Regions from separate parts of the Exiguobacterium sp. s127 genome, predicted to be linked through region 2. Evidence: riboswitches for the same ligand, from Rfam matches in the RefSeq annotation. Region 2 holds a riboswitch; each other region holds the start of a gene.
What was found. A riboswitch is a leader RNA that binds a small molecule or an ion and turns the genes downstream of it on or off. The one in region 2 is predicted to bind thiamine pyrophosphate.
Positions count from the first base shown of each region.

Region 1 (8,130 bases), on a different contig from region 2:
TCGTCTGTCCACCTTCGATGACGATGCTGACACCGAGTGATTTAAAGAGCTCACTGATCCCTTCGCCCATTGCGACCGTGACGAGTGCAGATTTCGCTTTCGCTTTCGTTGCAACTGGAGCTGTTACGTGATTGACGCCTTCTTCTTCTAAAATCGTTGAGTGTTGTTGGCGCATGTTTTCGATTTTAACCGCGACGAGCTCACCAAATTTTTGTCCTTTGTTGATGACATCACCTGGTGTCTCGACATGGACATGAACTTTGAGCAACTCTTCATCTGCGACGACGAGCAGTGAATCTCCGAACTCAGATAATTCGTTACGGAATGCTTCTTCACTGAACGGTGCATTCGCTAACTTATCATCTTGGAAACGAACCATGATTTCTGTACAGTAACCGTAATGGATTTCCTCTGTCGACATGAAGCTTTGAGCCGATTTATGATGCTCTGCTTCGACGAGTGCTTCCATGACAGGAGCATGCGGTTTTTCAAGTTCTTTTCCTTCGAGTGTCGCAAGGAAGCCTTCATAAATACAAACAAGTCCCTGTCCACCAGAATCGACGACACCGACTTCTTTTAAGACCGGTAAAAGATCGGGTGTTCCTTCGAGTGAAACTTTTGATGCTTCGACAATCCCGCGCATCAATTCAAGTAAGTCCGTCGTTGTTTCCGATTGTGCGATCGCAGCGACTGCTGTTTCACGAGCAACTGTTAAAATCGTCCCTTCGACTGGCTTCATGACGGCCTTGTATGCTGTATCAACACCTTTTTGCAAGGCATTTGCGAATTCCTTCGTATCGATTGTTTGTTTTCCTTCAATCGATTTCGAGAAACCACGGAATAATTGACTTAAGATAACACCAGAGTTCCCACGTGCCCCCATTAAAAGACCTCGTGCGAATATTGATGCGACGTCTGCGACAGAATCAGATGTTGCGTTTGTTGCTTCTTTCGATCCAGATGTCATCGTCAAGTTCATGTTCGTTCCTGTATCGCCATCCGGCACAGGGAACACGTTCAGTGAATCGACGAAATCTGCATTTTGATAGAGATTTGCCGCGCCATTTTGAATCATCTTGACTAATTGGGCTCCTGTTAAACGATCTACACTCACTAAAGTTTCCTCCTCTATTTCCGTCTTAGACATTCGTCAAACGGACTCCTTGGACAAAAATATTTACAGATGTCACTTCTAACCCTAACGCTTGGTTCAACGTATATTTAACACGGCTTTGAACATTGTTCGCGACTTCAGAAATTTTCGTACCGTAACTCACAATGATATGCATATCGATGTGAACTTGTTCTGAAGATTGTCGAACGATGACGCCACGTGCAAAATTCTCACGTTTCAATAATTCAGCTAGCCCATCTTTGATTTGTGATTGTGATGCCATACCAACGACACCAAAACATTCCATTGCTGCTCCGCCCGCCAGTTGCGCGACGACATCATTATCTACATCAATCTTTCCATAGGTCGTTTTCATCTCGATCGCCACCTGAGTAGCCCCCTTTAACTAATTGTGTTCTTCTCGTAATTCTACTATAAGGACCTACTATTGAAAAGTCGCCGTACTGACTATACAATGAATAAGTGAAAAATAGTAGCGGTCAAATGAACTTTTACCATCATCCTCATCCATTATTTTAAATTTTGAGGTTCTCTGTCAAGTTTTTTTCTTGTCAGCTACTTTTTTTATGTTGCAACCGTCCTGACACCATGCTAAGATAGCAAAGTGTCTATTAGGACGAACGCAAAACAACATAAAAGGAGGCGGAACGCATGGCACGTAAATGCTACGTTACTGGAAAATCGCCGAAGTCGGGAAACAACCGTTCACACGCATTGAACAAAACGAAACGCACTTGGGGAGTCAACGTACAAAAAGTACGTATCCTCGTTGACGGTAAACCTAAAAAGGTTTGGGTTTCAGCTCGAGCTCTTAAATCAGGTAAAGTCGAACGCGTATAAGGCGCAAAAACCGGACGGGAATCTTCCCTTCCGGTTTTTTTGTCGTCTTTTTTATTTTTCTCCTAAAGTAATTGTCGCAGCATTTGAAAACGCTTACAATAAGTTGGCAGTTACTTTATTGCTCAAGGGGGAATTCATCATGCAGTTAAAAAGAGCCATGACAAGCCGACATCTATTCATGATTTCGCTTGGTGGTATTATCGGGACGGGGTTATTTCTCGGTTCAGGGTTGACGATTTCGCAAGCAGGACCACTCGGGGCGGTCCTCAGTTACATCGTCGGCGGAACAATCATGTACTTAACGATGCTCTGTCTAGGAGAGATGGCTGTCCACATGCCTGTGTCCGGTTCATTCCAAACGTATACGACACGTTTTATCGGTCCAGGCATCGGTTTTGCCGTCGGTTGGATTTATTGGCTCGGCTGGGCCGTAACCGTCGCTCTTGAAATCACAGCTGCCGGTAGTCTGATGGATCGCTGGTTTCCACAGGTTCCCGTCGTCATCTGGTGCGCCTTATTTACCGTCATCTTATTCGGATTGAACGCGATCTCTGCGAAAGCATTCGGAGAAGCAGAATTTTGGTTTTCAAGTCTTAAAGTACTCGCCATCCTGTTCTTCATCGGACTCGGGGGAGCCGCATGGTTCGGATGGATTGATATGGCGGCTGAACGACCAGCTACGTTGTTCGCGAACTTCACGGCGAACGGCTGGTTTCCGAACGGGGCTCTCGGCGTCTTGACGACGATGATTGCCGTCAACTTCGCTTTCCAAGGAACAGAATTGATTGGTGTCGCTGCCGGGGAATCGAGTGATCCAGAAAAATCGATTCCGAAAGCGATTCGTAATACGGTTTGGCGGACGTTTATTTTCTTCGTCCTCTCGATTACAATTATCGGGGCTTTAATTCCGTATGAATCGGCGAGCGGCATCAGCAGTCCCTTCATCATGGTATTTGACGCAATCGGTATCCCATATGCTGCAGATTTGATGAACATCGTCGTTTTGACGGCACTCTTATCCGTCGGAAACTCTGGACTGTATGCTGCGACACGCATGCTCTGGTCGATGTCGCAAGAAGGCATGATTTCAAAGAAACTCGCCATCGTCAATCAGCGGGGTGTGCCGATGCGCGCCTTAACGTTCACGATGCTGTTCGCGATGTTATCCTTATTGACGGCATTCTTCGCAGAAGATACCGTCTTCATCTGGCTATTATCCATCGCCGGTCTCGGAGCACAAGTCGGTTGGATCTCGATTTCCGCTTCGCAAATCGCTTTCCGACGCCAATTCATCAAGGCAGGACACACGCTTGACGAACTGAAGTTCAAAACACCGTTCTTCCCAGTCTTACCCATCCTCTCATTCTCACTCAATCTGCTCGTCTTAATCAGTTTAGGTTTTCAAGCCGATCAACGCGTCGCCTTATATCTCGGCGTCCCTTTCTTCCTACTGACATGGGTAAGTTACCATCTTTTCGTCAAAGGAAAACATATCGCTGCAAAAAGCGAACAACAAGCAGCCAGTTCGACACTTCAAAACGAACAACGATGACTTGTTATCTGGCCCTGGATACACCGGGTGCCGGAATCCGTTGAACTTAAACAGTCGACTGACTAATAAATCAAAACGCCGATGCTTCCGTTTTACATACGGAGTCATCGGCGTTTGCCATACCTATCTTTTTGTTCATGACGTCATGACGTGTACTTGAAGAACGCATGTCCCGGTCGCATCAGCGAGATATGATGGAATCGCGTCTATCGCGTTTTTATTTTTCATGCGTGCGCAGGACGAGGACTTCCCCTTCGACGACCGTCACTTGCGCAACACCAACCCACTCATTGCTGACCGTCAGCGAACCACCGACCGGAACAGGATGCTCCGTCAAGGGGTATTTGACGCCGCGTAACGTCAAGTTCGACGGGACAAGGGGAATGAATGACAGGTAATGATACCCTTCAGACGCGAGTTCGTACTGACCGGTTTTCCAGTACCGGACATCCTCACGTTTCGTCACGAGTCGTGCCATCGGAAATTGTTTTAACAAATAGACGTTCTGTAGCGTCATGTCGAGCCGACCACCCGTCGCACCAAAGATGAGTAGTTCAGCACCTGCAGCCTGTTCGGTAGCGTAACGTAACGCTAGTTCTAAGTCCGTTTCATCTTTTTCTGCCGGATGAAGCAATCCACCATCCGGAACGTATCCGAGCGAATCAAAGTCACCGATTGCCACATCAAAATCAAGTCCTTGCTCCACTAATGTCGCAATCCCGCCGTCAACACCGATAATCATCGTCTTGTCTTTCACGAATGGTGCGAGCGTCGGGACGTCTTCTACCGGTCCTGCCGCAACGATTAAAACTCTCATCTTTAAATACCGCGAGCGGAGTAACGTAAAAGACGTGGTGCTGTCGTAAGCAAAATACCTGCAACGACCCCACATAAAACGTACGACGGAGCCATATACGTCGCGTTATAAATGAACGAGTAAGGAACGACCGGTCCTTTGGCATACTCTGCAAAAAAGACGATTCCACTGATGACATGACAGATGTAACGTAGACCGGCACCTAACAAGGTCGCAAACAAAACAATCGTCATGAGACGCTTTTTTTGACCTTCTGTTGCTGCTTTTTTGACTTGGCCTGCAAACACTCCACTCAAACCGACGACACCATATGCAAGCGTATAGTCAAGCAGCGGTTGGACGACCGTCAAGACTTGCGGAGCGAACATCAATTGAATCGTTCCGACGAGCGCACCCGTGATGACACCACCAACGACGCCGTGACGAAAGGCCATGACGAAAATCGGTAACATCGCTAAGCTGATGGATCCGCCTTGTGGCATTTTGAACGGAATCAATAAATCAAATACAACACCGAGACTCGCGAAAATCGCAATCTCCATTAACATTTGTAATCGTTTCATACTGTGTTCCTCCTAAAAATAAAATAATGATGACAACAAAAAGGCAGTACGACGGACGCCGTACTGCCTGCGTGCGCCACATCCCTACGTCCGTCTGAACGGAACAGGTTCGAAGGGTTAAAGTCTACTCACTTCTCTCAGCCGCTTGACGCGACACCCCTTGCGGTCAAAATTTAATTGTCTTGGCTCTATTATACGTGAGCCGCGTTTCGAATACTAGTGATGGCTTCCGCATAGTCTGGTGCATTGTAGATTGCAGAACCTGCGACAAGGACGTTTGCCCCATTGTCGATACACAGTTTTGCCGTTTCCGCGTTGACACCACCATCGATTTCAATTTCGAACGTCAAACCGCGCTCTGCTTTGATCATCGCCAATTGCTTCAGCTTCGTCATGACGCTCGGCAAGAAAGCTTGTCCGCCAAATCCTGGATTGACCGTCATCAACAAGACCATGTCGACTTCTTCTAGGACATGTTCAATCGTCGACAGTGACGTGTGTGGATTCAGCACGACGCCGGCCTTTGCTCCAGCCCCTTTAATTTGTTGCAAGACACGATGGACATGATTCGTCGCTTCGACATGGAAGGTGACGATATCCGCTCCTGCCGCTACAAACGCTTCGACGAAGTTTTCTGGTCGATCGATCATTAAATGAACGTCAAGGACCATGTCCGTCTTTTGACGAAGACTACTGAGGACGGGTAGACCAAATGAAATGTTCGGGACGAACTGGCCGTCCATGACGTCGAAATGGATGTAATCTGCTCCTGCCGCCTCGACAGCTTTAACGTCTCGTTCTAGGTTGGCGAAATCTGCTGATAAAATAGATGGTGCGATTTTAATCATTTCAATACCTCCGCGCTCGATTCTTGATTTCCTCTACAAACATACCATAATTCGTATAGCGTGAGGACATGATTTCTTCTCCCTCAACTGATTTTTTGACAGCACAGCCTGGTTCGTTTAAATGCAGGCAACCACGGTATTTGCACGTATCTTGCCGTGCGACGAATTCTGGAAAACACCAACGTAATTCTTCGATTTCCATCTCGTGTGGAAAATCGAGGTTCGAAAACCCTGGCGTATCAGCAATCAAGCCCTCTGCAAGCGGAATTAACGTCACATGACGCGTCGTATGTCGTCCGCGTCCGAGCGATTTCGAGATGTGGCTCGTCTCGAGATCGAGCGTCGCATCGAGCGCATTCAACAATGAACTTTTTCCGACTCCCGACTGTCCCGCGAGCACACTTGTTTTTTCCTTGAGTAGCGGGCGGACTTCCTCTACCCCTTCTAGCGTCTCACTCGACGTCTCAATCACCTGATAACCGATTTGTCGGTAACCGGCAATCGCCGTCCGGACTTCTGCTTCCGCTGTTCCTTGCAACAAATCCATCTTCGTCAAGATAATGATAGGTTGAATCTCTTTTGCTTCGATTAAGACTAAAAATCGATCGAGCAAATGGGCTGAAAAGTCCGGTTCTGCTGCTGAGACGACAAGCAACGCTTGATCGATGTTTGCGACCGGTGGACGAACCAGGAAATTTTGCCGTTCCTTCACTTCTAAAATGTATCCAGTTTCGCTTTCGATATGCAATACGACCTCATCTCCTACAACAGGACTGATACCACGTTTTCGGAAGTTTCCCCGAGCGCGCGATCGCACCTCGCCCTGCGTCGTCATGACATCATAAAACCCACCTTGTAGACGAATGATCGTCCCGTCCCGATTTTCTTCGATACGATTTTCTGCCATCCCATGCCCTCCTTCAATTTGCGGTTCGTAGCACACTCATTGTTCTGCTTTCGCTTGTTTATAGGTAATCGTTTTCGAGCGATACACTACATCATCTTTATAAATTGTGATTTTTCCTTCTTCGCCCGGATCAATCGTCACCGGAACATCAAATGTTTCATCACTGTCAATCGACTCTTCAATCACCGTACGTTTCCCTTTAGCATCATCCGTCTCGATTCGAATGACTTGCCGCGGCGGATCTTCATCCCCTTCACCTACAGCATCGTAGGCTACTTTTTCCGGGAAGGTCGCCGTCACGGTTTGTTCTTCCTCCCCTTTTGAAATAAAGACCGTCACGGAATCGTTCGGCTCGACTTTGACACCCGCTTGCGGAAATTGACGAATGACTTGGTCCAGTTCGACTTCACTCGAAAATTCTTGTTCGAATGTACCGTCGAGACCTGTCGCGTCCAAGTACGCTTTTGCTTCAGCACTCGACATGTTCGTCAAATCCTTCAATTCAAACGCTGACGAACCTTCGGATACCGTGATTGTAATCGTCTGTTCCTTTGCAATCACTTCTGTTCCGGCTGAAATCGATTGCCGGATGACATTGCCTTGTTTGATGTCTTCCGACTCTTCTTTTTCGACATCTACTTTTGAGAACCCAGCATCCTTCAAGATCGAGGTCGCTTTTTTCTCTGTTTCGTCCGTTACATCCGGCACTTCGACCGGATCACTGCCCGTCGAGACAACAAGATTGACCGTCGAACCTTTTTTGACGGTCACTTTTGCCCGCGGTGCTTGACTGATGACAAGTCCTTCATCAATCGTATCACTCGATCGCTTAGTCGATTCGACGATAAAACCGAGTTTCTCAAGTTGTTTTTCGGCCTCGTCCGCATCTTCTTTTGCGACATCCGGCACAACGACTGTCGGATCCGGCCACATCGCGAACGTTGTCGCGGCACCTCCGAGTAGGAGGAGGAATACGAGCACAATCCACCATCGCTTTTTTTTCTTTTGCTTCGGTACAACTGTCGCGACCGTAGCTTCTTCTTCCTTGACCGGAGTTCCGGACGGAGCCGAGACTGGACTTAACACCATCGTTTGCTCCATCGGATCTTCCCCGCGAACCCCTTCATCTGCTCGTTCAACAGATAATGCCGTCACCATATCTTCCCGAAATTCAGCAACGGATTGTTGCCGATCGTGCGGGGCCTTCGCTAGTGCCTGCATGATACAGTTTTCTAGCGCTTGCGGCACGGAAGGATTCAAGACGGATGGCCGCCGCGCTGTATCTTGCAAGTGTTTTAATGCCACGGCAACGGGTGAATCTCCTTCGAACGGGACGTGTCCTGTCACGAGTTCATAAAGGACAGCACCGAGCGAATAAATATCCGATTTTTCATCGGCAAATTTTCCTTTTGCCTGCTCAGGTGAGAAGTAATGCACTGAACCAAGAACGGACATCGTATGTGTCAAT
Region 1 covers NZ_JACSMO010000003.1:79,891-88,020, reverse strand. The annotation lists gene KNP98_RS05380 (DAK2 domain-containing protein) at 1-1,114, opposite strand, end outside; gene KNP98_RS05375 (Asp23/Gls24 family envelope stress response protein) at 1,140-1,502, opposite strand; gene rpmB (50S ribosomal protein L28) at 1,787-1,975, shown strand; gene KNP98_RS05365 (amino acid permease) at 2,115-3,527, shown strand; gene KNP98_RS05360 (thiamine diphosphokinase) at 3,745-4,344, opposite strand; gene thiT (energy-coupled thiamine transporter ThiT) at 4,347-4,907, opposite strand; TPP riboswitch at 4,972-5,078, opposite strand; gene rpe (ribulose-phosphate 3-epimerase) at 5,099-5,755, opposite strand; gene rsgA (ribosome small subunit-dependent GTPase A) at 5,757-6,662, opposite strand; gene pknB (Stk1 family PASTA domain-containing Ser/Thr kinase) at 6,699-8,130, opposite strand, start outside.
Region 1: linked by a shared signal. The riboswitch ahead of thiT (energy-coupled thiamine transporter ThiT) and the one ahead of KNP98_RS13860 (ECF transporter S component) in region 2 are both predicted to bind thiamine pyrophosphate.

Region 2 (8,130 bases):
ACAGGTTTTCTTTTTCAGCGAGATAAAAGACCTCGGTTTGAGCTCCATACATTTCAAGCGTTTTTAAGGAAAAGTACATCTCATATGTATTAAGGATCCGGTAGGATGAGGGCAGTGCCGTCGTCTTTTTATTCTTGCACGTTTTTAACAATTGTTTTTTCTCTTTCGTCGATACATCGTCTACGAATTGATGATCGGTAAAACGTTCGACTGACCAGTACGCCGGTACGGACTCAAGCTTCAATAAACGTTCTTGACCGCACCCGGTCAAGACGAGACTGCAGGCCAGTCCTAATGCCAGTGACCATGATTTAATGACAATCCCTCCCCGTCGTTTTCTACTTATTTTACCATATATTTTTCCATATTTTATCTATTTTTCATTTCACTTTAACCTTAAGATGTTAATAATCTATCAGAACGGGTAATACTCAATCATCACGAATTTCACTACTACACGGGGGTTATTCAAATGGGTACATTCATTCAAGCAGTTGACGGAACTAAAATTTATGTCGAAGATGTCGGTTCAGGACAACCGGTCGTCATGTTACACGGATGGCCAGCGAATAACAACATGTTCGAATATCAAAAGAATGCCTTGCTCGACGCCGGCTACCGTTACATCGGAGTTGATTACCGCGGCTACGGCAAATCGGATGCTCCAGCCAGCGGATATGATTATGCAACGATGGCATCTGACATCGATCAAGTCATCACGCAGCTCGAACTGAAAGACGCAGCGTTACTCGGCTTTTCAATGGGGGGCGGGATTGCGTTACGCTATCTCCTTAACCACGGATCGAGCAAAATCTCGAAATTGATTCTTGCGGGTGCTGCAGCTCCGGTCTTCACGCAACGGGAAGGGTACCCGTACGGGATGACAAAAGACGAAGTCGATGACTTGATTGCCGATACGAGAAAAGACCGTCCGGCGATGCTTGAAGGATTCGGAAAAATCTTCTTTGAACAAGACCATTCAGAACCGCTGACACAATGGTTCCACAACTTAAGTGTCGCAGCCTCTTCTCACGGCACGATTTTATCGGCAATCGCCTTGCGCGACGAAGACTTACGGGATGAATTGCAGCAGATTGACGTCGAGACGTTAATCATTCACGGTAAAAAAGACAAAGTCTGTCCGTTTGAATTTGCGGAAGAGATGCAAAAAGGAATCCCGAACTCACGGATCGAACCATTTGAAGAGAGCGGGCACGGGACAGTACTCGATGAACGCGAAAAATTCAACGATACGTTACTTGCTTTCTTAAAATAATCAAAGACACGAAAAACAGCCATCGCAAGTATGCGATGGCTGTTAAAGCTGTAGCTAAACGGTTATGAAGCCTGAAAATGCTATATCGAGATGCGCTTTCCTGTCTCACCTCGTATTCAAAGCGGCAATCGTTCGCAGTTCTAAGCGATTCAAGACAGATTACGCTCTAAACCGTCTGCATATTTGGATTTATCTCACGGTATTCCCTAAAAAGCGTCACGTTTCGTTGACTCCTACGGGAAAAAGTGCGTTTTTAACGCACTTTCAGAGGCAGGCAAGACCCTGCTCGTTGTCCGTTAGGATCAAGGAGCAACGGCTTGCGCCTCGCCCGAGGAAAGTAACGAAAAAAGACGCTTGATTTCCTGATAGCACGTTGTCTACAGTCTGAAACAGCCATCGCAAGTATGTGATGGCTGTTTTTGTGTCTAGATTGAGGAATGAATACCTCTCTGTTTTAGGAGGTTCCACATGCAGACACCTTAGTGCACGTTCCGCCTTGAACCGAACACCCAGTTCATTCGAAATTCGAGTTCTTATGTCGTATAACTTTTGATGAACCGGCGATCGATCCATTGTTTCAAACGCCAGCTCAAATGATTCGTCTGATAGTGTCGTCCGTAAAGCAAGGTCCCTTGCTGATGTCCCATCGAAAGAATCGTCAAGTAACGCGCTTGCGGCCGGAACGTCCGCAAACGTTCCTGATTGATGAAACGAAGGAGATTCTCAAGCAAGACCGGTGCTTGCCGGACGGCGGTTACACCGTTCTTCGGTGTGTTCGGATATGCGGCGAGCGTCGCACAGTCGCCGACGGCAAACAGAGAAGGGTCCTCTAGCGACTGGAACGTCTCGTGGACGAGTAAAAACCCGCGGTCATCACAATAGAGGCCGGATGCCTTAAACAAATCCAGCGCTGACGCGCCACCTAAAAACAGGACGGCATCTGCTTTAAATGATTGGCCCGACTGGAGCCGGACGGTTTGCTCATCAAGAGAGACGAACCGGTCGACGATGCGTGTCACGCCCAGCGTATCCAACCGGTCAAGGATGCTCGCTTCTGCCGGGTGTCCTGCGAGGAGCGGTTCATCATGGACGAGCGTGACCGGACAACCGTCCGATTGGAATGAGGCGGCCATCTCGATTGCAGCAGCACCGCTCCCGACGATGACGGGCGACGATGCCTCTTTAAACTGACGGAGCGCCTGATCGATTTGATAATTCGGCTTGATCGTGACGCGTGACGTCGCATCTGAGACATTCCAGTCATTCGAACCGATGTTACACGATACAACATCATAGGGAATGATTTGACCCGATTGACAGAAAACTTGTTTCGTTTGCGGATCGATTCGCGTGACACGGTCCTCCATCAATGTCTTTCCGTGACGCGCACAGAGTGCTTTGACATCGACCCGGGTCTCCTCGAGTCGATACGTGCCGTCCGCAAGACCGGAGAACATTCCTGAATAATACTGATAACGGGACGGGTTGATGACGATCCATTCAACATCCGGATGCGTTCCTTCCTTGATACATTCTAAATGGGCATGACCTGCCCCGACTAATACGATTCGTTTCAAACCTTCACCTACTTCTTTAAATTAACTGCTTCCGAAACTATGATTCCCTGAATCCGTCCGCGTTAATCTAATGAATGTCATAGGACAATCCGAAGCAAGCTCGCCACGAGACAAACGAGACAAAAAAACACTTGGTCGTGACGCGTCACGACAGGACGGACATAATACGTCCGCTCGGCTTGAAACCGACGCGCTTCCATCGCAATCGCGATTTGTTCCGAACGGATGATACTGTTCGTAAAAAGCGGTAAACTGATGGCGAAAAACGTCTGCCATGGCCAAATCGAGTGCTGTTGGCGGACACGCCGTGCTTGACGGATTGTTCTTATTTCCTGCTGAAAGATCGGAATAAAACGAATCCCTGCTAAAAAGCCGTATGCGAGACGGTCCGGAAGGCGGCACTGATGAATCAGGCTCATGACGAACCGGGTTTGGTCGGTCGTCGCGATGAACGTCAAACTGAGGAAGACGAAGGCGAGCATCCGCAGTGCAATCAACCAGGCATGACCGATACTTTCTTCCGTGACGCGAAACCAACCGAATGACCAAACTTCCGTACTGCCTTTTCCGAAGGCTGCCATCATCCAAAATGTCAGCAAGAACAAGACGAGGTAGGGGGAGACCCGTTTGGCGAGCGTCAACAGTGACCAACCGGAGCAGCCCAATCCGACCGCAGCGAGTAAAAGTAAGGCTATCGTTTCGCGTAACGTCGGTGCCGCAATCAAGAGCACCATCACGTACAGGAGGGCACCGAGCTTGAGTGCCGGATTAATACGTGCGAGCGGGGAGTCGTTTTCCTGCACGACGTTTCACCTCCTCGAGTTGCTGATACAAATACGATAACGGACGAGAGAGTTGGTTATGCTCGAGTAACGTCTCGTCTTTAAACAAAGTGTCCGGTGTGCCGTCGAACTGAAGTCGCCCGTCACCAAGGACGAGGACCCGGTCGGCATACTGGTGGACCAGCTCCATGTCATGCGTCACCATGATCAGCGTCGTCCCGTTTAATCGCGCCTGCTCGAACATCTCGATGAGTTGACTTGTCGTCTCGGCATCTTGACCGAACGTCGGTTCATCGAGCAACAGGACGTCTTTTGGTTCTAACAACATCGTTGCGACGCTGAGCCGTCGCTTTTGACCCATGCTCAGAGCGAGGGGCGACTGACGGGCGACATGGGTTAACCGGTAGGATTGCAACGCCGTTTCAATCCGCTCCGGCGTCGGTGCATCCATGCTGATGACGAGCTCGCCTTCGACCGTCTGCTTGAGAAATTGGAGCTCTGGCTGTTGAAAGACGAATCCGACGTGTCGGTAATAGCTCCGACTTTTCCATGTCCGCAGTTCTTTTTCGAACAAGCGGACCGTACCGCCTTGCGCCGGAATCAATTTCGCCAGTGTTTCGAGCAACGTGCTTTTCCCGGCACCGTTCGATCCGACGACCATGATCCATTCTCCGGCGTGTGTTGCAAGCGACAGGTCGTCGACAATCACTTGCTTACGGCGTCCTAACGCGGTGCGCGTCAGCGCGAACGTATTGTCGTACCGAACCGGAGGACGGTTGTTATTCACTTTTCGTAACCGCCCCGCCTGGGAAGAAGCGGGTGGCACGGTTTCCAGTTGATACGGGTAGAGGAGCGGCGTCGCAATGCCGCGTCGTTCAAGTTCATCGCGATGCTGACCGAAGACATCAAGCGGCGGACCATCGCGTAAAATCGTTCCGCCGTGATCGAAGACGAGCACCCGGTCACTGAACGTCACACAGCGGTCAAGCTGATGTTCAATCAGAACGAGCGTCAACGTCCGGTCGTGATGGAGTTCCTCAATCAGCTGCATCAAAACCCGATGTCCTGCCGGATCGAGTTGCGCCGTCGGTTCGTCAAGCAATAGAATATCCGGCTTAAGCGCTAGGACGCAGGCGAGGGCGAGTCGTTGTTTCATCCCTCCTGACAGTTGCATAATCGGTGTCGTCAGCGGCACATCAAGGCCGACACGTGCCAGTGCGGCGTCAATCCGGTCATCCATCTGACTGCCGTCGACTGAGCGATTTTCAAGACTAAAGGCAACTTCCGCTCCGACGGTCTGCATGCAGAACTGGTCGTCCGGATTTTGAAAAAGGATTCCGACCGTCCCGTTCGTTTTGCAGTGGCCGCTGACATCGGCTTCAATCGCGTCAGGTAATAAGCCGGCGAGAACATGTAAAAACGTCGTTTTCCCACTGCCGCTCGGTCCGACGAGCAACGTCGTTTCCCCTTCGTGTAGCGTCACCGTCACGTGGTGCAGGACGTTGTCATGTTGCCCCGGATAGCGGACAGACAAGTCGTTACAATGAATCATGCCGCATCCGGTTTCTGCCGCTTACGCCCGATCGCATAACCGTTCAACGTCCCTGTCTTGACGAGCGCATCGACGATGACTTTCGCAAGTAATCCACCGAGCAATGCACCGCTGACGAGTTGAAGGGAAAACGTCAACAGAAGTGTCGTCGTCGTATAGTAGGCGAAACCATTGACGACAAGACTATAGACCATACTGCCGATTGCGGCGAACATTCCGGATAGAACTAACGTCATTGTGTTGAACTTCCGGTATCCGAAGAGGGCAAAAGCGATTTCGGCACCGATTCCTTGAGCGAAACCAATCAATAAGGCCGATAATCCGAAGTGACTCCCCGTGAATAATTCGACAGCCGCGGCGACGACTTCTGCAATCAGTGCTGCCCCGGGCTTTTGAATGATGTAGGCGACAAGCGGACTCGCGATGACCCAAATCCCGAACATCCAGTTCGATCCGACCGGTCCGAAGATCGCGGAAATCGGTAACCACAATGTCGACCACCCTAAGTAGAGTACCCCGCAAGCAACCGACAACATCATCATGACGATGATTTCTTTCATTTTCCAACTGTTCATGTTCCTATCTCCCTTTGGCACAACCACCAGACAAACAAAAAGACCGCCCTCTATGAAAGAGAGCGGTCGCTGAATCTGCAAACATGCAGAAAAATTGAACGAATTACCGCTCCACTTTCCTACGCTAGTATGAACTAGATCAGGTTCAAAGGGTCCGAAGTGAATCGTCTCAGCCAATGGGCTCCCCTAGTGGATGTGCATATAGTGTGTACGCTATTTACTGTACCGACTCTACCGACAGTTGTCAATACAGATAAAAACCCTCCGCGAGGGGAGGGTAAGAAAAATTATTCTTTTTCTTCCGTTTGTTCTTCAATAGAAACTTCTTCTGTCGCTTCAGCTGATTCTTCAGCATCTGCTTCTTCGAGATCCGCTTCAAGTGTCGATTCGACGACGGCAACGACTTGAATGTCACCTTCCGTAACGATACGGTATTCTTTTTCTTCCGGTAAATCCGAAACCGATAGAGAATCACCGAGGTTAAGATTTGTCACATCGACTTCGACGCGTTCCGGTAATTTATCTGGTGTAGCTGCAACTGTTACTTTAAAGAGTGTTTGTGAAAGATATCCACCAAGTTTTGCACCAGCCGCTTCGCCGACGAGGACGATATCTGTTTCGACTTCTGTTTCTTCATCCATTTTAACAGCGATGAATTCAACGTGCTTGATTGTTGGTGTGAAGATATCCATATCGAGTTTGTTGATCAGTGTGTTGACTTTTTTACCACCGATTTGAAGTGCAACAAGTGCATTCTCACCATGTTCACGAACGACTTTGATCAATGCTTTTTCGTCAAAGGCAATCGGTGTACTTTCCACTTTGTAACCATACACGACACCAAGAGCTTTTCCTTCATGACGTAATTGCTTTCTAAGTGAGCGTGGGCGTACTTCGCGTTCTTCTACTTTTAATGTTACTGACATGTTCATTTCCCCCTTGAATTTGGTATAGCCCTCAAAAGGTAATGAAGAAAGGAGTGGAACGAATCGTTCCGGATCAAGACAGTGCATCGAATGCTATTTCAAATTGATTTCATAAAAATGAAGATCGAAGTGAGTGGTTAGCATTTCTCTCCCAGGTCATTACGCTGATATTGAGAAACATGTGGTTGTAAAAGCAACTCGCTGATGCGGTGCTATGATAGTTATACCCCTGTAACATTAAAAGCTAAACATCAACCGGAGAAAAAACGATAGCCAGAAACCTGTTCTCCCTAGAGCAGCAACGATTTACATCATGTAAAGAAATCGGTGCCTTTCCTCTTATTCAAGCAATTGAACCATCTCATCGACCGATAACGCAAGTGACGCCGGTTGTTCAAGTATATCCGTCACGAGTGTCGCTTTCCGTTCCTGCAGCTCGATGATTTTTTCTTCGATCGTGCCTTTCGTGATTAATTTAATGACTTCGACCGTCTGTGTTTGTCCCATCCGGTGTGCCCGGTCAGCCGCTTGCTGTTCGACAGCCGGATTCCACCAACTGTCATATAAGATGACAGTATCCGCCGTCGCCAGGTTCAGTCCGGTGCCGCCCGCCTTCAGTGAAATCAAAAACAGATCGACTTCGCCTGCATTAAAACGGTCGCAGCGTTCGAGACGCTCCGCAATCGGTGTATCCCCGCGCAGTTCGAAATGAGGGAGGTGCAACTCATGCAGGTCGTCCCGAATCAAATCGAGCATTTTTGTAAACTGTGAAAAAATTAAGATCCGTTTGCCTGCTGCCCGTTTTTCTTGAATCAAGGCGAGCAACCGGTCCCGTTTCGCCGACCGACCACGGTAGTTTTCGACGAACAACCGGGGATCGCAACAGATTTGCCGGAGCCGGGTCAATCCGGCGAGTAACTTCATCCGTTCTTCCGGTTTTGACTGATCGAGATGCTGTAACGTCTCGAGCTGTAACTTTGCCAAGTGGGCGGCATAGAGTTTTTTCTGTGCCGCCGTCAGTTCCGTGTACTGATGGACGACTTGTTTCGCCGGCAACTGTTGCAAAACATCTTTTTTCGTCCGGCGCAGCAAAAACGGTTCGACGAATTGTTGAACGTCCCGTGCTGACCAGTCGAGAAACCGTTGCCGGTCCGGCAAGAGTGCCGGGAAGACGACGTCAAAGATTGACCAGAGATCAAGCGTCTTGTTTTCGAGCGGCGTCCCCGTCAAGGCAAACCGCCGCGTCGCCCACAGTTGTTTTAAGCTGACCGTCGTCTGCGACCGTGGATTCTTCAGATGTTGTGCTTCATCAAAAAAGATACAATCGTAATGGATCGTTTGATGATTTTTGATGTCGAGCCGGAGCGACGGGTAGGAGATGATGAGAATGACGTCGTCCGGCAAGTCTTCGAGCTGTCGTAAGCGCGACGCACGACTCCCGC
Region 2 covers NZ_JACSMO010000012.1:61,247-69,376, reverse strand. The annotation lists gene KNP98_RS13885 (hypothetical protein) at 1-271, opposite strand, end outside; gene KNP98_RS13880 (alpha/beta fold hydrolase) at 473-1,276, shown strand; gene KNP98_RS13875 (NAD(P)/FAD-dependent oxidoreductase) at 1,810-2,853, opposite strand; gene KNP98_RS13870 (energy-coupling factor transporter transmembrane component T family protein) at 2,931-3,656, opposite strand; gene KNP98_RS13865 (ABC transporter ATP-binding protein) at 3,622-5,187, opposite strand; gene KNP98_RS13860 (ECF transporter S component) at 5,184-5,762, opposite strand; TPP riboswitch at 5,862-5,960, opposite strand; gene KNP98_RS13855 (50S ribosomal protein L25/general stress protein Ctc) at 6,050-6,688, opposite strand; gene KNP98_RS13850 (DEAD/DEAH box helicase) at 7,028-8,130, opposite strand, start outside.

Region 3 (8,130 bases), on a different contig from region 2:
CCGGTCGCGACGAATAGGTGCCCGACTCCCGGGACCTGCCCGAGATAAGGCAATCCGTCCGCTGTTTGTGGACGAATCCCGGACCAGATGTCCACGATTTCCGCTTCTCTGATTGCCGGGAACAGTCGCGCCGCCGCCTGCAGGAGATGTTCAATCCCGCTGACGCTGACCCCTGTCGTCTCGTCACCGATCCGTTCCGTCGCCCCGATGATGATCCGTCCGTCAAACTTCGGGACGAGGTACACGTCGTCGCTAAACAACGTCTCGGTCAAGACATGCCCCGGAAGCCGGACGGCGAGGCATTCGCCTTTGACCGGTACCGTCGCGATCTCGACACCACTCGTCGCGAGTAATGCTTCTGATCCCCAACCGCTTGCGACCACGACGTTACTGGCTTCACGCTTACCGTTACTCGTCGCAACGCCGACGACGGTCGCCCCTGCCCGGAGCAGTCCTGTGACCGTTGTCTGTTCTTCAATCACACCTCCGCGGACTTTAATCGCGTGACGGAGCGAACGCGTCAACTGGACGGGATCGATTTGACCGACGGATGCAAATTGAATTTCCTCATGGCCCCGAATCAACCGAAAGGGATTTTCTTTATAGCCACTATCAATGCCGGTCTCATTAAACAGCTCACGGACGAGGTCGGGATAAAGCTGTCGACTCGCTGCCGCCAGTTGATGTAAGGCAGGGATCAGTTCATGATCCGTCGCAAGCATGCCGGCTGCCGCTCGCGTCGTTCCTTCGCCACACCGGCTTTGCTCAAGCACGCGTACCGCTTGTCCTCGTTTGAGCAATTCGTAGGCGAGTGTCAAACCGATTACGCCTGCGCCGACGATTAACGTCCCTTTTGCTTTCATTGATCAAGCACCTCGCGATACGACCGGACTGCTTCGACCGGATTTGCCTGACCGAGAATCCCTGACATCACAGCGATGCCAGCAACGCCGGTCGCGAGGACACCCGCGACATTCTCCGGCTGAATCCCGCCAATCGCGATGACGGGGACTTTTGAAAACGTGACGATTTGCGCGAGTGCCGCTAGTCCGCGCGGGGCGACGTCCTGTTTTGACGCCGTCGCAAAGACATGACCATACATGACGAAGTCGCTGCCCGTCTCAAGCGCTTCCGTCAAGGAGTGGATTGATCGGCCGATCTGTAGCTCGCTGAATTGACGCCGCACGACAGCGACGGGAATACTGCGTGATGTCAACTGGACACTTGCCTTCGTCACGAGGGCGACATCAAGCCGGTCATGGACGATTAGTTTTTCACGTGGAACACCGGCGCATACTAGCGCCTCGATCAATTGGACGAGTCGGTCCGCCGACCAACCCGGTTCCCGGATATGAATCATGTCGACATAAGGCACAACAGCCGGCAAGACTTCTAGAAGATGTGTCAGCTCTTTTGTCCCGGTCGTCACAATATGTAACTTCGGACGCATACCTTCTCCTCCTTGCTACACAAAAAGGACCACCCCATGAACATGATGGAGTGGTCCGAAGAATGTCCAGGTAAGACCTGAGACAGGATGATAATCAGAAGCCACTTCCCTCCGCTAGTACGAACTAGATCAGGTTCAAAGGGTCCGGATATTTCCGTCTCAGTCTGCTGCGAGACTCCCCTAGTGTAGAACTATTTAGTGTTGGTTGGTTCATTCGTAGTCTACCATGACCGCTCGCTTGATTTCTAGTCTGACTTGTCAGTTCAGCCGATCCGTGACCGTTTTGACCTGTTCCGTCAATTGTTCACGCGTTGGAATCAGCTTCGTGTCTGCTAAATCATACGTTTGTTTTAGACGTAAGACACGTGTCACCTTCGCGTCGAGGTCAGCCCGTGATAACGACTTGTCCTTGATTCCCTGCATGATCGCCGCATGAACATCCGTGTAAGCACCGGCTTGCGAGAACATCGCCATGTCGGCACCACGTTCGAGGGCGAGGCGCGCAGCTTGGGCGAGACCATATTGTTTCGTGATCGCGCCCATTACGAGGTCGTCCGTCACGATGACGCCATCGAACTTCAACGCTTCACGCAACAGCTGTTGCATGACCGGCTCTGATAACGACGACGGATTGTCTGGGTCGAGCGCCGGGAATAAAATGTGTGCGACCATCACCATCTCCGCTCCGGCATCGATTGCCGCTTTGAACGGGACGAGTTCCAGTTGCTCGAGTTGCGCTTTCGTCTTCGTCACGGTCGGTAAGCCGACATGCGAATCGACGGTCGTATCCCCGTGTCCAGGAAAATGTTTGATGACCGGCACGACGTCTTCCGACTTAATTCCCTGCATTAACGGGACACCGAGCCGGGCGACATCATCCGGCTCAGCGCTCAGTGCCCGGTCCCCGATGATCGGGTTCGCCGGATTGCTGTTGACATCAAGAACCGGGGCAAAATCCATATTGAATCCATAAAACCGTGACATCGCACCAAATGCCTGTCCGGTCTTTTGCATCAATGCCGGATTGTTTTTCTGACCGAGCGTCAAACTCGGAGGTAAATGAAACGCTTGATCCGGGACACGGCTGACACGTCCTCCTTCTTCATCGAAACCGAGGAACGCGAGCGGTTCGGCGGCTTGTGCGTCCTCAATCGCTGCCGTCAAGGTTTTTAGCTGGGCGTCTGACGTGATATTGCCTCCGAGTAACAGGACACCGCCCAGCGCGTGATCGCTTAACAGACTTCGGTCTGCGTCCGATAACGTTGTCCCGCTGATCCCGATATACAGCAATTGATCGACCTTTTCAGCAGTCGAGAGTTTGGCGAGCTGACGTTTGATGTCTTGCTCCGCCTGTTCGGCAGCCGTCGGTTCGTCAGCGACCGGCTGTTGCTGACTCGTCTTCGGTTCCGGTTTCGTCTTCGGTTCTGTTGCTGGTTCACTCGCGCATGCCGTCAAAAAGCAAGCCGTTAAAAGCACGTAAATCGGTTTCAAAGCGGTTCCTCGTTTCGGACGCCATTGATTGAATAATAGACTTCAATTTCAGCATTCAGTGATTTCGAGACAGAACAGTATTTATCTTTTGATAACGACACGGCCCGGCGGACTTTATCGTCCGGTAAGTCGCCTTCGAGACGATAATGAATCGAAATCGTCGTAAAGCGGCGCGGGTGTTCCGTCGCCCGTTCTCCCTCAATGTCCATCTCAAACGAGGTTAACGGTAAACGCATTTTTTCTAAAATGGAGACGATGTCCATCCCCGTACAGCCGGCGACGGCGTGCAACAACAATTCAGTTGGCCGCGGTGCTCCGTTCTGACCGTTATTTTCAGGTGCTGCATCCATTGCCAGTTGGTGTCCGGACTCCGTCATGCCACTAAAGCCCATCTTGTGATTCCATGTAATCGTCGCTTGCATTTTTCTCACTACCTTTCGATTTTTAGTTCGGTGCGATTCGCTCTCCTTCATTATAGCGTAGTCTCACCTGAAGAAAATTGACATGCTATTCAAAATAATGCTTCTTTTCCTTCGACAACCGATTCCCGTTCACCTGACACACGAATCATGCTATTCTGAAAAACGATAGTTTCGCGCTGCTTAGCGCTAGAATTGAGGAATTGATATGTCATCTACTACCCGTTTACGTAAAACGGACTGGCTTTTAATCGCCACCCTCTCCTTACTGACGTTCGTCTTAGGCACAAGCGAATTCGTCATCGTCGGGATTTTATCAGAAATCGCTTCGGCCCTCGGAATCACGATTGCGAAAGCCGGGACACTCGTTTCCGCCTTTGCGATTGCCTTCGCGATCGGGACACCGGTCACGATGTCGATCACGGGACGCTTCGAGCGTCGCAAATTAATGCTCAGCCTGATCTTTGTCTGGGTCGTCTTGAACTTTTGCAGCAGCATCGCCGACACCTACTCGCTTCTGCTCGCAACACGGATCGTCACCGCCGTCCTGACCGGTGTCCTGATTTCGCTTGCAATGGTCGTCGCGAGTGACAGTGTCCCGGTCGCGAAACGCGGTGTCGCCGTGTCGTTCATCTTCGGCGGCTTTACGCTCGCGAACGTCTTCGGTGTCCCGATCGGCACGTTTATCGGGCAACACGCCGGTTTTGAAGCGACGTTTTGGCTGACGACAGCCCTCGGACTGATTGCTTTTTTCGCCGTTTTCAAAGTCGTCCCGCGGCAACAGGCGACGGCGTCAAGTTCCGTTAAGGATCAACTGCGCCTGCTCGCGAACCCACGTATCATGATTGCCTTCTTCATCCCGTCGTTTGGATTTGGTGCGACCTATGTCGTCTACACGTACCTCGTACCGATCCTCGAACTCGAACTCGAGCTGCCGCGGGCCTGGATCAGTCCAATCCTCCTCGCGTACGGCGTCGTCTCGATTTTCAGTAACATTCTGGCCGGGAAAATCGCCAGTCATAATCCGATCGGTCGGTTACGGTTTGTGTTCGTCGTGCAAGCGTTCGTCTTGGCGGCCTTATATGTCACGACGTCATCCGTCACGCTCGGACTGATCAATATCGCTTTGATGTCACTGATGTCGATTTTATTGACGACATCGACACAAATCTATCTGATTGACTTGGCGGAAAAGTTCAACCCGGAAGCAAAAGGACTCGCTGCGTCCTTGATGCCGGTCGCAAGTAACGTCGGGATCGCCTTCGGCTCCGCGCTCGGTGGACTTGTTTACGCGAGCGGACCGATGATGAACACGGCGCTCGTCGGCGGACTCGTCGCCTTGGTCGCTGCACTGTTGACTGCGGTCAGCTTCCGACTCGACCGACGCGCATCATAAACGAACTGAAACTAAAGGATTCTCACTTCACTTGTTTCCTAGGATGCAACGTGAAGGGAATCTTTTTTTGTGCCTTGTATCCTCAAAAAAGTAGTTTCTCAGCCCGAACCTTACAAGATTGTTAGGGACTCGTTGCCAACTTGTTGCTTTATTTGTAAATCTACATGGTACGCTGAAACTAGCTTTTCACCCTAACTTAATTAAAGGAGTTTTTTTCATGAAACCGTATTATGCCATCACATTAACGGCCTTACTTGTAACGGCTTCCGTCAGTCCAGTCGTTGCGTCTGCCGCAACACCAACAAAAGTCGAGACGAAAAAACCGTTGTCCGAAAAAGCACTCGCGAATAAGAAACTTGCGATCGCAAAACTCGCCACGTCACTGATCGGTACGCCGTATAAAGAAGGCGGCACGACGACAAAAGGATTTGATGCTTCAGGCTTCACGCAATACGTCTATCAAAAAAGCGGCTTGACGCTGGAGCGGACGGTTGCAAAACAGGCTGCCATGCCGTTGAAAACCGTCACACTTAAAAAAGCGATGCCGGGTGACTTGTTGTTCGTCCAGGCGAAAAAAGCAAAGACACCGAACTTCGTCGGGATCTATACGGGCAAAAACACGTTTGTCGCCGTGACGACGAAGAAGGTCGAAGCCCAGGACCTGACATGGAGTTATTATACGAAACAGGACATCCTCATTAAATCGTACCAATGACAAAAACGCGCGGCTGACTTCAATGCAGAGTCAGCCGCGCGTTTTTACTTATTTTTCGAACTCTATGCAACAAGTTTTCAGCCTTAATCACAATTATTTTACAACGAGTTCATTTAATATTATGTCTTGTCGCTTTAATCGATCTTTGATATTGCCTTCATAAATTACGTTTCCCGACAATGGATCAATCACTTGGACGTTGAAGATGCCGGTCCCTGTATTCAACCCCGTGTAGATTACTCCGTTTTCTAGTCGGAAATATGTACTTGAGCCGTCAGCCCCCTGCCATTTGTTAAAATCATTTGAATGACGAGTCAGCTTCTTACTATCGATATCATATACAATCCATTTGAAGCGTTCCTGATCAGCATCTATAAGCGCAACAAGTTTTGTTCCATCCTCGATGAGTTCAGATTGATACAGATCGATTGAATCTAGCGCAGTCAGAGATTGAACCGTTTTTCTATCACTGATGTACGTGTTTCGTTTAGTCGCGTCCAATCCATTGATATCTCCTTCTGTTTGATAAACGATTTTCTCACCGTTAATCCCAAGAACATTGAAGTACTCATTTGATGTCTTCGGTAAATCGACTGTTTGAATCGTATCTGCTTTTAAGTCGAACTTAAAGAAATGATTTCCTACATTCGTTGGATCTTCATCTACGACATAAACATACAGGCTGTCACCAGAACGTTGGAACGGATTGAATTGCACTTCCCCTTTGTACTTGATTCCAGCTGGTGCTGATACTATTTTTTTAAAGAGGCGTTGTTTTTTTTGATTAAAATATTGTAGTTCCCATCGTCCCTCTTTCTGCAGACGCATCGCATAGACAATACCATCTTGCTCTAACGTATTAACCGAATTAGGGGCAATGAAGCGGCGGAACGCACGGGGAGCGTCGATGATGTCAAAAGGATTTTTGAAGAGTTGATCCACAAAATCATGTGTTGTTTTTTGCACACGACCATTCAGCGTGATCTCATAATCCATTGGCTTTAGACCACGATCTAAGATTTCAGCGTGGATGGACTGGACAGCTTGTTGTTTCGGATCACCTTTGACCGTCTCGATTACAAATTCTGATTCATCCATCGAATGAATGAACCATCCGTAAATGCCAATCGTCAAGAAACTGACGACAGTCAGAATGAGTACAAATTTAAAATTTCGCATGGTTTCCTCCTTAAACTGTGATTTTCCATTTTAACAAACGCAAACTTCTCCAAATTGTATAAATAAAATACAACGTAAATACTGACAGAACGATTGCTCCGAATTCTTCTTGAAGCAACCCGTCAATCATTTCTAAGCTATACTGCATACTAACTAAAATAACTATTAAAGCAACTAGTTCAATGATGATGAACAGCATTCCTTTTGACTTCCCGTATGACCGTTCAAGCAGAACGAACAGGAACAAGAAACTGACGATGAACAGCGATAAGATAACCAGCACAAATAAATCGATTAAGTTCATCATGTATAATTTATTGAGGCTCCTTGAGAGACCGAGCGAACCTGACTCCCTGTACCCATCTTTAATTAACCAGTTGAAGATCCCATGACTGAGTTGAATCACCGTCCACTGTAAACCAAGGAAACTGACAATCACGAGTACGAGAGAAGTAAATTTTGCGAAAAAGATTTTTGCGCGACTACCTGGTAGTAGTAATAACCGATATATGTACTTGGATTCGCCTAGCCAATCCCGATACCAGATTTGAATCGCATATAGCAAAACAAACGCAACCCCGATCATAATGATATAACTGAAATAAGAACTGGCTTGTTCAAACGATAATTTCCCGATTTCTTGAATCGCTTCGACTTCAGACAGTTTTGCACTCTTCATGTAACTTTGGACTTGGCGTTCATGGTAAATGATTCGTCCGACAACAATTAAGATTTCGATACTCGCAATCGCAAGAATGAACGATACGATGATTTTCCAGCTTCGTTTTAACTCTTCATTCGTCAGCATCAGATATTGTTTCATCGTTGATAGACCTCCCGCATGCGGTCTTGGACTGATTTCCCGTACATTTCCCGCATTTCTTCCGTATCGTGTTCATCGATAATCCGACCATCCTGTAAAAAGACGACCCGATCAATCAAATGTTCGACTTCGACGATTTCATGCGTCGTCATCAAAATTGCACGTCCTTCCATGAAATGACTCGAAAATAGCCAGGCAATTTGTTCTTTCGTAAATAAATCAATTCCTGCGAATGGTTCGTCAAGCAACAAATAGGGACGATCAAGTGCAAAACCGAGCACCAAACTGAACTTCGCCTGATTTCCTTTTGACAGTTCTAAAATCCGGTCGGTCGATAACAGCTTCAACAGCCCCATTAATTCTTCAGCGACCTTCGGATTCCAGTCCGGATAATAATCACTCATGTAACGCAAAGCATCTCCAATCGTCATGTAAGAAGGCATCGTTTGAAGATCGGGAACAAAAGCAATTTTTTCACGCGATACTTCACCGTCAACCAGCACTGTTCCGGCGTCGATCGGCACAAGACCCATAATCGCTTTTAAAATCGTCGATTTCCCTTCCCCGTTTAAACCGATCAGGCAGGTGATACTGTCTGGGCGAACTGAAAAGGAAACCCCTTCTAAAATCGGTTTCTTACGACCATATCGTTTCTTT
Region 3 covers NZ_JACSMO010000005.1:128,948-137,077, reverse strand. The annotation lists gene KNP98_RS08620 (NAD(P)/FAD-dependent oxidoreductase) at 1-863, opposite strand, end outside; gene KNP98_RS08615 (thiamine phosphate synthase) at 860-1,450, opposite strand; TPP riboswitch at 1,540-1,642, opposite strand; gene nagZ (beta-N-acetylhexosaminidase) at 1,709-2,941, opposite strand; gene KNP98_RS08605 (OsmC family protein) at 2,938-3,363, opposite strand; gene KNP98_RS08600 (MFS transporter) at 3,569-4,756, shown strand; gene KNP98_RS08595 (C40 family peptidase) at 4,974-5,471, shown strand; gene KNP98_RS08590 (hypothetical protein) at 5,565-6,650, opposite strand; gene KNP98_RS08585 (hypothetical protein) at 6,661-7,473, opposite strand; gene KNP98_RS08580 (ATP-binding cassette domain-containing protein) at 7,470-8,130, opposite strand, start outside.
Region 3: linked by a shared signal. The riboswitch ahead of KNP98_RS08615 (thiamine phosphate synthase) and the one ahead of KNP98_RS13860 (ECF transporter S component) in region 2 are both predicted to bind thiamine pyrophosphate.

Region 4 (8,130 bases), on a different contig from region 2:
CTTATTGTCAGGGGATTCCCTCGAGTAATGCAACATAAAAACGGAACCTGCGCTTAATCCAATGAGCGCACAGCATAAAAATAAAAGGATTTTTTTCAATTCACTCAATTCCTTTCGACCCGCGTCACATTTTTTTTACGATATTTTTCAGTTGAGGGGTTGAATTTAATGCTATATAGGCGTACTCTTGCAGGCAGATACTTTACAAAGGAGGAGCATGAGGATTTCTCATCAATCACAATGAAGACTAAACAAACGAGCAAGAAAAAACGAACAGAAAAAATCAGTTTCCTTTTAATCGGTACACTTCTTTACTCCCTTTATATCAGCCTTTTATTATCTCCAAATGACATTGGATCTGGCGGCATCATGGGAATCACACTTATTTTCCAAGAGTTGTTCAATACGCCTATCGGACTGACCCAACTTGTCTTGAATATCCCGCTTTTCTTACTTGGTTTTCGCTTCTTAAGAAAACGATTCATGCTACTTTCAGGAATTATCGTCCTTATTTCTTCATTTTTAATTGATTGGATTCCAACACAAGTGGTTCCTGAGTCATTAAACGATCCTCTCGTCGCCTCCATTTTTGCAGGGTTAGTTTCCGGACTCGCAATGGCATTAATCTTCTTTGGCGGCGCTTCGACAGGTGGACTCGACATCCTCGGAAAGTTCTTTTATGCCCGCTTTCATAACTGGCCGCTCCCGCGTATTTTTTTAATGCAGGATTTAGTGATCTATATCTTAGTTTGGCTAGTCTTCGACTTAAAACATGTTATGTATGCATTAATTATGAGCTTCGTTCGCGCCAAGGCGTTGCAAACGGTCTATAGTTTTTACTCTGCTTCTAAACAATGTATTATCATTTGTGAAAAAGCAGATGAAATCAACGACGTCATCACAAAAGAACTTGGTCGTGGTGTCACGATTCTCGATGCGCGCGGTGGCTATTCCAACCGGACAAAGAAGATGGTTTATGTCGTCGTACAGAATAATGAAATCGTTCGTCTTCAGGAAATTGTTTCTTCTGTCGAACCTAATGCCTTCGTCACCTTCTCTGAGATTCATACCGTCTTCGGAAATTACAAAGAACATTCCTACTCTTTTTAAATGAACCGCACACGATGAAACGACACCCCCTGTCATGAGGTGGGTTGTTTTTTGTAAACGAAGGCTGACCCATCATATACGTCTACGTTTGGTATCGCTTCAGGTTTCATCTCAAAATATAAAACGATTGGATCCCCGTAACCAAAAGATGTTCCCCTAAAAAATAGATAACTCTTCACTTTTTGGGAATTAGTGGTTAAGCTAATGACATTACCAGTTAGCTTACGAAGGAATGATTGCATGAATAAACTTTGGCGCTACCGCATCTCTCTCATTCTTTTAGTCAGTTTGTTCGCTTCGATTCCTCTCATCTATGCCTTGACAGGTTATCGTACCATTTCAAAAATGACAGAAGAGATGCACGCCCATAACATCCCGATGATTAAACAGGTCGACCAACTCGTCGAATACAATCGGGATCGGGCAAATGCCGTTCGCGGCCTATTGCTCTATGAAGACGACCGCTACATTGAACAATACTACTTCTGCACGACCAAAATTCATGATTTACGCCGTGTGCTCAATGCTTCGAACGAAACACCTGTACCGATTAAAGATTTATTGGTCCGTAACAATGCATGGGAAAAAGAAATCGAAACCGTTTTCAGCCTTTATGAAACAAACGGTTCACAGGCAGCTACCGCTTTAGCGAAACAATCGACGCAGACCACGCAGACCATTCTTGAAGATCTTGCTCAAGTTAAAGATCAATTGTATACCGAATTAGATCAAGAACTCGAAAATACGGCGCTCGTGACAGCATCCTATAAACGGATGTGCTTTAGTCTATCCATTTTAGCCTTTCTACTCATCAGTGTGACCATCACGTTCTTCCATCGAATCAAATAATCTGTTGTTTCATACGATTAGCTTCGTGAAAAAGCTAAAAAACGCACCGCAGTTCTTTATCGGACTGCGGTGCGTTTTTTATATTTTTCTCAAGAAGAAGCCTTTCCTTCATTCACATGCTCCATTGCCAAATGAACTAACGACGAGACATGATGGTCATCAAGTGAATAATAGACAACTTTTCCTTCTTTACGATATTTGACGAGACCTTGTTTCAATAACGTTCTTAAGTGATGCGAAGCCGTCGCAATCGAACAATCAACTGATGCCGATACGTCACAAACACAAAGTTCTCGCTCGACCGTCAATGCATAAGCGATTCGTAGACGCGTTGCGTCCGATAACACTTTAAACAATTTCCCAATCTCAAGCGTCGGGATTTTCTCAACGGCATGACCAATTTCAGTAGCACGTTTTTTATCGATCGCAATCGTCTCACAGCGTGGTGCCTCCACTGTCTTCACCTCTCCTCCAAACTATTGCACCATCCTAAAACAACAAATGCAAGTAAGATGACTACGATGATTCGCGAGGTGAAGATTCATTTCCGATGTTTTTTTTGGATTGTACGAAAAACTGCCCATCCCCCTAATCGATTCCCGATATCCCAAACGATTCGATTAGTATCGACAGCCCGTACACCGATATCGATGATACTTGTATTTCGCAATCGCTCCTTATATCGATTCGATAGGAAGCGTGGTAACGGTACTTGTAACATCACTCGATAAAATAAATCGAGGTGTGTATGGCCCCAGATTTCCGTAGCGATGGATGCCGTTTTAATCAACAGCGGCCGTTTATATCGTTGTTGGTGTTTGTTTTTTAACAAAACCGCCAATTCAAATGCATAACGATTCGGATAGGGAAACAATTTCCAACCTAAATGATACTTTCCACGGTTGTCGATTCGAATGATTTGTGGTTCGATTCGATACCGAATCCAGCCTCCCCGAAAGCGAATGACTTGCCATTTCACGTACATCACCTCTTCAGTGATTATACCCGGTCTGATACTATTTGACGCGCAGTCTGAACCGCCTCTTTGAACTCTCGTGCCGCACGTTCAATATCTGGTGCTGCGAATAAGGCAGAGACGACGGCATATCCTTCAAGCATCTCGAATAAGTCGGGCACCACATGATGTGTGATTCCACCAATCCCGACGAGAGGAAGGGAAACAGCCCGGCGAATCGCCCGGAGTGTTTCGTTTGTCATCTGACTCGCATCGTCTTTTGTCGCCGTTGGATAGAGCGACCCTACGCCAAGATAAGTTGCCCCGTCTTGCTCTGCTTCGATTGCCTGTTCAACGGTGGAAACAGAAACCCCAATCGTGGCTTCCGGTAACAGCTTACGTGCTTCCTTCAAAGGGATGTCCTCTTGCCCGATATGCAGACCTGCACCGACGATTTGTGCGATATCAATCCGGTCATTGATGATGAGTGGGACGCCGTAACGAGACATCATTTTCTTCAAGTCACTCGCTTGTTCGAGAAATTCTTTCCCTTGCGCCTGCTTTTCACGAAGCTGGACCATCGTCGCGCCACCTTTTATTGCTGCTTCGACCGCATCAATCAAGGCAACGTCCGGGTGAAAGCGCCGATCTGTTACCGCATAAACCGTGTAATCATTCTCCACTGGTCAATACCCCTTTCAAACTTTCTTCTGTAGTCAAGCTGATTGCGTTGAACAACCCCATCCGGAAATCACCAAGTCCCGCTGCTTCATCTGCGACTTCACCCGCTTTTCCCATTAAATACGTCCCATAGGTCGCTGCTTCGAATGCATCATACCCTGCTCCAAGTAGGGTTCCGATGAGCGATGCCGTCATGCAACCTGTCCCTGTAATGTGTCCGAGTCGTGGCGTTCCTACGGTTAGTTTTACTTGTCGCTTGCCGTCTGTAATGAAATCAACCGGTCCCGTTACGACGAGAGTCGTCCCGAGCCGTCCAGCAAACTCATGGACGACTTGAAAATCTAATGTCTCTCCGGAAGCGACATCGACTCCTTTTGAACGTCCGACTTGACCGATGAACGTCTTGATTTCAGAGACGTTCCCCTTAATGACCGTAAAATGAATTGCTTCGAGTAACTCTTTCGTGAATTGTGTCCGAAGTGTCGTCGCCCCCATTCCGACTGGATCTAAAATAATCGGTTTCTTCAATCGGTTAGCCGTTTGACCTGCCAACAATTGCGACGCTCGTGAAGCTGCGTTCAATGTCCCGATATTGATAACGACAGCATCTGCATGTCCAACCATTTCCTCGACTTCTAGGATATCTTCCGCCATGACAGGTGAACCCCCGAGCGCAAGGGTCATATTGGCACACTCATTAATCGTGACCGCATTCGTTAAATGATGAATTAATGGTTTTTTATCATGAATGGTTGTAAGCATCCGTTTCCCTCCAAATGTCATAAAAGTGATGTGTCGGTCCGATTCCGTTCCCTAAGGCAAATCCATGCCGGATTGCTTCAGTTACGTACCGTTTAGCATAAATCACGCTATCCTTCAGGGAATCTCCCAGCGCAAGACGTGCCGCAATCGCGGAAGACAATGTACATCCAGTACCATGTGTATGCTGGCGTTTTAATCGTGCCTCCTGAAACAGATGATGCCTCCCTTCCGTGTATAAAATATCCGAGGCATCCGTACTTTCAAGATGACCGCCTTTTAACAGGATAGCGATGTCTCGTTTTTGTGCGAATTCCGTCGTCGCCAGCTTCATTTCATCAATTGTCGAAATCGCTTGCCCTAACATGCGTTCCATTTCCGGAATATTCGGGGTCGTCAAGGTTGCAAGCGGCATCAAATGCTCCATTAATGCTTGTTCAGCATATTTCCTTAACAGCGCATGCCCCCCTTTTGCGACCATCACGGGGTCTAAGACGACTGGTCCCTGATAATGTTTCAAACATTTGGCAATGACTTGAATCGTTTTTTCATTCGAGACCATCCCAATTTTAACGGCATCTACACGAATATCGCTAAAAATCGAGTTCAACTGGGCTTCGACAAGCGTTGGTGATACATCTTCAACTGCTTGTACGCCTAACGTATTTTGCGCTGTGATAGCAGTAATTACACTCATACCGTAAACCCCAAGAGCAGAAAAAGTTTTTAAGTCGGCTTGAATTCCAGCTCCACCACTAGAGTCTGATCCAGCAATCGTCAGTACATGTTTCATCGATAGACCTCACTTTCTATGAGAGCACAAGGAGAAAGCGGAACGAAAAAAAGCGCCGTCCGCTGTAAAAAAGCAGACGACGCCATGAAAAACCAACGAGTGTGGTCACTTATTCATGTCTTCAATCTCAACTTTCCTACGCTGGTATTATCCAGATCAGGTGATAGGGTCGAAAACAGAATGGTTTTCCTCTCAGCCAGATTCCTCCAGCTCCCCTAGTTGCTCATGATTTAAATTTCTCTTTCACTGTAGCATAGCGCCATAAAAAAAACGAGCCGAAGCTCGTTTTTATAAGTATGCTAATGGATTAACTGTGTTAGCTGGTCCTGTCGCACTGTATTGGTAACCACCAATATGCAATTCAAAATGAAGATGTGCGCCCGTCGAGTTTCCCGTATTTCCGAGCGTACCGATTTGTTGCCCTTGCGAGACCGTTTGTCCAGCATGAACTGATAATGAATTCATATGCGCGTAAACTGTTGTATACACTTTCCCATTCAAGAAATGTGAAATCATCACGTGATTTCCGTACGGTCCACCGCTTCCTGCTGTGATGACCGTTCCTGAAGCTGCTGCGACGATTGATGATCCGACTGACCCTCTAAAGTCGACACCATTATGGAAAGTATACCCATTCGCACCACTCGCTGGTCCGAATCCTTGTGAAACACTTCCTGACGCAGGGCGAACGAACTGCGCCGAACCACTCGGAACACTAGCGACTGGCGTAGCACTTACGACCTTCTTAGACGTCCCGGCGTTGTTTTTTTCCGCCGCCTCCGCCGCCTTTTCCGCTGCCGCTTTTTCAGCTGCTGCCTTTTCCGCTGCTGCTTTAGCTGCTGCCTTTGCTGCCGCAATCGCACGTTCTTGCGCTTCTAATGTCGCTTGAAGTTCTTTCGCATTCAGAAGTTTTGTCGTAAATTTTGTTTTACCTTGACGTAATTTTTTTAAGGTTGCACTACGTGCTTTCATTTGCTGTTTGAGTTCCTTTTTTTGAACCAAAAGGGCTTCTTTTTCTTTCACTCGCTCTTCCTTTTTATCCACAAGCGTCGCTTTAGCATCAGCTAATTTTTTTTGCGTTTCAAGGTAAGCAGAAATCATCTTGTCATCTTGTTCAGCAATTTTTTTCCCTGCCATCACACGACTAAAGAGATCGCCAAGATCTTTCGAACCAAAAATGACTTCTTCCCATTTAATCGAATTCCCATCATTTTCTTGAAGCACACGAAGGCGGTCTCCTAACAGCTCTTCCTGGCGTTTTAACATTTCTTCATAATGGATAATGTCTGCCTCAAGCTCTTCAATTCGTTCATTCAACTGACGAATCTGTTTATTTTTTTCTGAGACACGAAAAATATTTTCATTGATTGCTGCATCAATCGCATTGATTTGACGTTGCTCTTTTGAAATTTTAGATTCTTGTTTTTTGATTGATTTTTCTAGTTTACGTTGTTCAGCTGCATTATCTGCTTTCTTTTCTTTGATTGTAGCCGCTTGAGTGATTGGGGTGTTCGTCAATAATAACGTCCCTAATAGTACGGTAGAAAATAACTTTTTTAGCATATGTGAGTTCCTCGCTTATGTATGAATTCGATTTTTGAAGTCCTGTTCCGTAGTGAAACTATCTGAAATTGATTATAGCACCGTAATAGTTTCAGAAAAATTTCATTTACATTTCAAATGAAAACGTTATTTTGTAATATAACAACTAATTATTCAAACTGTATAAAAAAGAACCTCTACAATGTAGAGGTTCTTTTACGATTTTATAACATTGACATAGGATTAACACTATTTGCAGGGCCTGTTCCGCTGTAGATATACCCACCGACATGAATTTCGAAGTGTAGGTGTGGTCCAGTCGAGTTACCCGTGCTACCAAGTGCACCGATTTGTTGTCCCTGGCTGACACGTTGTCCTGCACGCGCATTCAATGAACTCATGTGCGCGTAAACCGTCGTATACGTTTTTCCGTTCAATTGGTGAGCAATCATGATGTGATTTCCGTAAGGACCACTACTAGAAGCCGTAATGACAGTTCCTGTTGCTGCTGCGACAATTGGTGTTCCAACCGGTGCACCAAAGTCGATTCCATTATGGAATCCATACCCATTTTCACCACTTGCTGAGCCGTATCCTTGTGTAGTCGCACCACTTGTCGGATGAATGAACAATGCTGAAGATGCAGCTGGAGCCGGAGCTGGATTCGGTGCTACTGGTGCTGGTTTTGGTGTTACAGGCGCTGGTGTCGGCGTTGATTGTTTTGTTGAATTCGTTGTTGCTTTTTGACGCGCTGCTTGTTTTGCAGCTTGCTCGGCTGCCGCTTTTTCTGCTGCAGCTTGCTCAACTGCTGCCTTTTCTGCCGCTGCCTGATCGGCTGCTGCTTGTGCTGCTTGAGCTTCAGCACGGGCTTTTGCTTCTCGTGCTTCTTGTGCTTTGCGCTCTTTTTCAATCCGTGCTTCACGTTCACGTGCCGCTTTTTCTGCCGCGATTGCTTTTTCTTGCGCAATCAAGATTTGTTGAACTTCTTTCGCGTCCATCAACTGTGTCTCAAATTTCTTTTTTTGCTTCTTAAGTTCTTTAATGCGTTTGTTTCGTTCACTGATTTGTTGTTCGAGCTCTGCCTGTTGACGCTTTAATTCTTTTTTCTCTGTCACAAGCTTTGCTTTTTTATCTTTAAGTTCTGCTTGGGCATTCGCTAATTTCTTTTGCGTGTTCTGGTAATCCGTAATCATCTTATCATCTTGTTGTGAGATGGATTTCCCCGCTAGCACACGGCTGACGAGATCTCCGACATCTTTCGAACCAAAGATGACTTCTTCCCATTTAATCGAATTACCATCATTTTCTTGCATGACACGTAAACGATCGCCGAGCAATTCTTCTTGACGTTTCAGCTTGGCTTTATATTTTTCGATTTGCTTACCAAGTTCGACGATTTCAGCTTCTGTCGCCTTGATTTGACGATCTTTTGCTTCGACGG
Region 4 covers NZ_JACSMO010000007.1:62,100-70,229, reverse strand. The annotation lists gene KNP98_RS10445 (hypothetical protein) at 1-108, opposite strand, end outside; gene KNP98_RS10440 (YitT family protein) at 241-1,110, shown strand; gene KNP98_RS10435 (CHASE3 domain-containing protein) at 1,351-1,959, shown strand; gene KNP98_RS10430 (ArsR/SmtB family transcription factor) at 2,049-2,414, opposite strand; gene KNP98_RS10425 (hypothetical protein) at 2,501-2,938, opposite strand; gene thiE (thiamine phosphate synthase) at 2,959-3,597, opposite strand; gene thiM (hydroxyethylthiazole kinase) at 3,587-4,357, opposite strand; gene thiD (bifunctional hydroxymethylpyrimidine kinase/phosphomethylpyrimidine kinase) at 4,338-5,147, opposite strand; TPP riboswitch at 5,264-5,374, opposite strand; gene KNP98_RS10405 (murein hydrolase activator EnvC family protein) at 5,436-6,710, opposite strand; gene KNP98_RS10400 (murein hydrolase activator EnvC family protein) at 6,914-8,130, opposite strand, start outside.
Region 4: linked by a shared signal. The riboswitch ahead of thiD (bifunctional hydroxymethylpyrimidine kinase/phosphomethylpyrimidine kinase) and the one ahead of KNP98_RS13860 (ECF transporter S component) in region 2 are both predicted to bind thiamine pyrophosphate.